2 regions of the Streptomyces sp. NPDC045022 genome follow, and region 1 is predicted to be linked to the other one. Evidence: riboswitches for the same ligand, from Rfam matches in the RefSeq annotation. Region 1 holds a riboswitch; the other holds the start of a gene.
The links. A riboswitch is a leader RNA that binds a small molecule or an ion and turns the genes downstream of it on or off. The one in region 1 is predicted to bind guanidine.
Positions count from the first base shown of each region.

Region 2: another riboswitch for guanidine. It lies ahead of AC07C1_RS28915 (DMT family transporter); the one in region 1 lies ahead of AC07C1_RS14240 (MBL fold metallo-hydrolase).

Region 1 covers NZ_JBWKIR010000006.1:266,775-269,225, reverse strand. Annotated here, with positions in the region: partial or broken gene AC07C1_RS14250 (coagulation factor 5/8 type domain-containing protein) at 1-511, shown strand, start outside; gene AC07C1_RS14245 (hypothetical protein) at 548-856, opposite strand; guanidine-III (ykkC-III) riboswitch at 994-1,060, shown strand; gene AC07C1_RS14240 (MBL fold metallo-hydrolase) at 1,071-1,949, shown strand; gene AC07C1_RS14235 (XdhC family protein) at 2,037-2,451, opposite strand, start outside.
Region 2 covers NZ_JBWKIR010000019.1:140,098-142,548, reverse strand. Annotated here, with positions in the region: gene bcp (thioredoxin-dependent thiol peroxidase) at 1-291, opposite strand, end outside; gene AC07C1_RS28925 (DUF3618 domain-containing protein) at 385-714, shown strand; gene AC07C1_RS28920 (GroES family chaperonin) at 771-1,130, shown strand; guanidine-III (ykkC-III) riboswitch at 1,194-1,261, shown strand; gene AC07C1_RS28915 (DMT family transporter) at 1,295-1,615, shown strand; gene AC07C1_RS28910 (transglycosylase domain-containing protein) at 1,637-2,451, opposite strand, start outside.

The DNA of each region.
Region 1 (2,451 bases):
GCACACCATCGTCGACCACACCTGGGTGTGGCGCGCCGACCACGGCACGGGTGTCGGCTGGGAGACCAACCGCGCCGACTACGGCGTGGTGGTCAACGGCGACGACGTGCTCTGCACCGGCCTGTTCGTGGAGCACTTCAACAAGTACGACGTGCAGTGGTACGGCCAGCGTGGCCGCACGATCTTCTTCCAGAACGAGAAGGCGTACGACGCCCCGAACCAGGCCGCCGTCCAGAACGGCTCGGTCAAGGGCTACGCGGCCTACAAGGTCGGCGACAACGTCACCGCCCACGAGGGCTGGGGCCTGGGCAGCTACTGCTACTACGACGTCGCCCCGTCGATCGTGCAGCACAACGGCTTCGCCGCGCCGAACCGCACGGGCGTGAGGTTCCACGACCTGCTGGTCGTCTCGCTCGGCGGCAAAGGCCAGTACGAACACGTGATCAACGAGACGGGATCGCCGACCTCGGGAACGTCCACGACCCCGTCCACGGTGGTGTCGTACCCCTGAGGCCCCCTCGCGCGTGCCGCCCGGGACCTTTCGGCGTCAGACGCGGTGGCCCTGGGCCGCCAGCCACCTGTGCACGCCCTCCTTGTCCGCCGGAGTGATGCGGGTCGGACCGTCGACCTCCGGCCCCTCGTCGTCGTTGAAGCCGGTGTCGGTGACCCGTGCGGTCACCCAGGTGGCCAGATCCTGCGCGGCGTCCCCGGACAGCGCACCGTTCCGCCAGCCCTCCCGGGCCCGGCGGGCGGCGCCGGGATCATGGCGTTCCGTCTCGTCCAGCCAGACGGGCACCAGCCGGTCGACGACCGCCCGGTCGGACCCGGAAGGCTCCTGCCGCTCATGTGCTGTCATACCGGCCGGGTGTCCCGGAAGCGGCGGGCGACACCTGGCCGGCGTGAGCGCCGGCGCGGTGCGCGGCGGGGCCGAAGCCGGCCGCCGGTGGGCCGTGGACACCGGTTCCGCCCGCCGGACAGCGTGGTAGCTTCCCGGTGGAGGCGCGCAGGTGCCTGCCCCGGACGAGATGTGCGCCGTACCCGGCCCGCAAGACGACGCACGTGGAGGCATCGTGGGCACGGGCACGCAGCTGATCGACTTCGCCGGTACCGCTCCCCTGGCGCGCCCCCTGGACGTGCGGTGGATTCACGGCTCGCCGTCGGCCAAGCACAACACCGACCCGGACATCCAGGTCCACGCCTACGACGAGCACACCTTCGTACTGCGGCAGAACATGGCCGTCCACTACGAGGCGCCCTTCCTGTTCCTGCTGTGCGGCAACGAACGGGCCGTGCTGATCGACACCGGCGCCACCGGGTCCCCCGAGTTCTTCCCCCTGCGCCGGGTCGTCGACGGACTCCTCGCGGACTGGCTCGCCCGGCATCCCCGGGAGGAGTACGGCCTGCTCGTGCTGCACACCCACGGACACGGTGACCACATAGCGGGCGACGGCCAGTTCGCGGACCGCCCCGGCACCACGGTGGTGGGGGCCGACCGCACCACCGCCTGGCCGTACTTCGGGTTCGACACGGACCCGGACGCCGTCGCCCCCCTCGACCTCGGCGGACGAGTTCCGGAGTGCCTGGCCACCCCTGGCCACCACGAGGCGGCCGTGACCTACTACGACCCGGCCACCGGCCTCCTGCTCACCGGCGACAGCGTCTACCCCGGCCGGCTCTACATCGAGGACCTCCCCGCCTTCACCCGCAGCATCGAGCGCCTGATCGAGTTCGCGGACCGCCGGCCGGTCACCCATGTGCTCGGCTGCCACATCGAGATGACGACCGAGCCGGGCGTGGACTACCCGGTCCGCACCACCTACCAGCCCGACGAGCCCCCGCTCCAGCTGACCGCCGCCACCCTCCGCCGGATCCGGGAGGCCCTCGCCGAACTCGACGACGACCGCACCCGGCGCGCCTGCTCCGACTTCGTTCTCTGCCCGCACACCTGAGCGGTCCGGCAGCCGGAGCGGTGGGCGCGCGCCGAGGAGACCCCGGCGCGCACCCGGCCGCTCCCGCCCTCGGGACGTCGCCGTCCCTCAGGCGGCCGTCGCCCCGCTGTCCTGCCGGTCGTGGTGGATCGGCGTGTCCGAGCCGGTCAGGGGAACGCCCGTCCCGCCCCGCCGGGCGGCGACGATCTCCGCCGCGATCGACAGGGCGGTCTCCTCCGGTGTCCGGGCGCCCAGATCGAGGCCGATCGGGGACCGCAGCCGGGCCAGCTCCCGCTCGCTGACGCCTTCCGCGCGCAGGCGCCGATCGCGGTCCTCGTGGGTGCGGCGCGAGCCCATCGCACCGACGAAGGCCACCGGCATGCCGAGGGCCGTCTTCAGCAGGGGCACATCGAACTTCGCGTCATGTGTGAGGACGCACAGGACCGTACGGGCGTCGGTCGTGGTGCGCCGCAGGTAGCGGTGCGGCCAGTCGACGACGATCTCGTCGGCGTCGGGGAAGCGG
Region 2 (2,451 bases), on a different contig from region 1:
GTCCGGGTCGGCGAGCAGCCTGACCTTCAGGGACTCCTTCTCGCGGAACTTGGCGAGCTTCTCCGGCTTGTCCGGGGAGATGCCGATGACGTCGTAGCCGGCACCGGCGAGGACCTCCAGGTTGTCCGTGAAGTCGCAGGCCTGCTTGGTGCAGCCCGGAGTGAGGGCGGCGGGGTAGAAGTAGACGATGGTCCTGCGGCCCTTGTGGTCCGACAGGGAGACCTCGTTGCCGTCGGCGTCGGGGAGGGTGAAGGCGGGGGCCACGTCACCCGGCTGGAGTCGCTCGCTCATCGGGCCAGCGTAACCGGGGGGCCTTGCGGTGCGGCGCGGCGATGAGCTGACAGACTGTTCGGAACAGCATCAGGAGACTTCGGAGGCCGTACGGTGGCGGACACGTCGGACACCAGAACCCCGGCGCAGATCGAGGCGGACATCAGGCGCCGCCGCGAAGTGCTGGCCGAGACGCTCGACGAGATCGGGGTGCGCGTGCATCCCAAGACCATCGTCGGGGACGCGAAGGCCAAGGTGGTCGCGAACATCGATCACACCGTCGGGCGGGCGTATGTGCAGGTCAATCGGGCGGTGACCGAGCTGCGGGCGCGGTTCGTGGACGACGAGGGGGCACCCCGGCTGGAGCGGGTGGTGCCGGTCGCGCTCGTCGTCGTCGGGGTCGTGGGTCTGGTCGCGTTCGGGTCCCGGCGGCGCAAGGACTGAGCCGGGCGGCCACCCGGGCACGTACAGACGCGGTGAAGACAGGTAGGTTCAAGGGTGTGAGCGCCAAGAGAAACGAGCACAGCACCCCCCAGCACGACAAGCTCCCCATCCGGATGCTGCACGACCGCGTTCTGGTCAAGCAGGAGACCGGTGAGGGTGAGCGGCGGTCGGGTGGGGGCATCCTGATTCCCGCCACCGCGGCGGTCGGGCGGCGGTTGGCGTGGGCCGGGGTCGTCGCGGTCGGCCAGAACGTACGGACCGTGGAGCCGGGCGACCGCGTCCTGTTCGACCCGGAGGACCGGGCCGAGGTCGAGGTGCGGGGCGTGGCGTACGTGCTCATGCGGGAGCGTGATCTGCACGCCGTCGCGGCCGACCGCTTCGAGGGGTCGGAGGACTCCACGGGGCTGTATCTCTGATCCAACCTCTGTATCGATGCCGAAGAGGGCCGGTGACCATCGTCACCGGCCCTCTTCCGCGTTGCTTTGCTATGTTCGGAAGGAGCCCGACGAGACGCGCCGTACCGGGCCGAAGGCAAAGACGACGCACCCCCGTCCGCCAGGAAGTCCCGGAGGTGTCTGTCATGGCCTGGGTTCTGCTCGTCGTCGCCGGTCTGCTGGAAGTCGGCTGGTCGATCGGGATGAAGTACAGCGAGGGTTTCACCCGGCTGGTCCCGAGTCTGTTCACCGGTGCCGGCATCGTCGCGAGCATGGTGCTGCTCTCGTACGCCGCGAGGTCCCTGCCCATCGGTACCGCCTACGGCGTCTGGGTGGGCATCGGGGCGGCCGGTGCGGCGGTGCTCGGCATGGTGGTGCTGGGTGAGCCGGTCACCGCCGCCCGGGTGTTCTTCGTGTGTCTGCTGCTGGTCGCCGTGGTGGGGCTGAAGGCGACCAGCGGTCACTGACGTCTCACCGCCGCCGGCCGGCTACTGGGGACCGCCGGCGCCCTGGGTGGTGCCGGTGTCGGTGCCGCCGCCGTCGGCGCCTCCGCCGTCCGGGCCCCCGCCTCCGGTGGCGGTGCCCCCGCCGGTCGTACCGCCGTCCGGGCCCCCGCCTCCGGTGGCGGTGTCCCCACCGGTCGTGGTGCCGTCGCCCGTGGTGGTCCCGCCGCCGGTCGTCGGGCCGCCGTCGGTGGTGGTCCCGCCGCCCGTGGTGGTCCCGCCGTCCGTCGTGGTCCCGCCGTCGGTCGGGGTGCCGCCGTTCGTCGGAGTGGCGGTCGCCCCGCCGCCGTTCTGCCCGCCGTCGGTGGTGCCGCCGTTGTCCTGGCCGCCCGTGCCGGGCTTGGCCGTGCCGGTGGCCGGGGGCTCCTGGATCTGGTCGGCGCCCTGCTGGAGCTGCAGGTCGAAGTCGGCGACCGGCTTGCCGTCCAGCGCCGCGCGCGTGTACTGGGCCCAGATCTGGGTGGGCGGACCACCGCCGTTCATACGGGGCTGGCCGAGGGTCCAGTACAGCGGCTTGTGCTTGGCCGTCACCGGGTCCTGGCCCATGACGGAGATCACCGTGGCCAGGTCGGGGGTGTAGCCGGCGAACCAGGCGGCGGTGTCGCTCTCGGCGGTACCGGTCTTGCCGGCCGCCGGCCGGCCCGCGGCCTGCGCGGCCGTGGCGGTGCCCTGGTCGACGACGCTCCGCAGCACGGACGTGGTGGTGTCGGCGGCCTCCCGGCTGACGGCCTGCTTGACCGGCTCGTGGGGCAGCCTGACGTCGACGCCGTCCTTGATGACCTTCTCGATCATCGTGTACG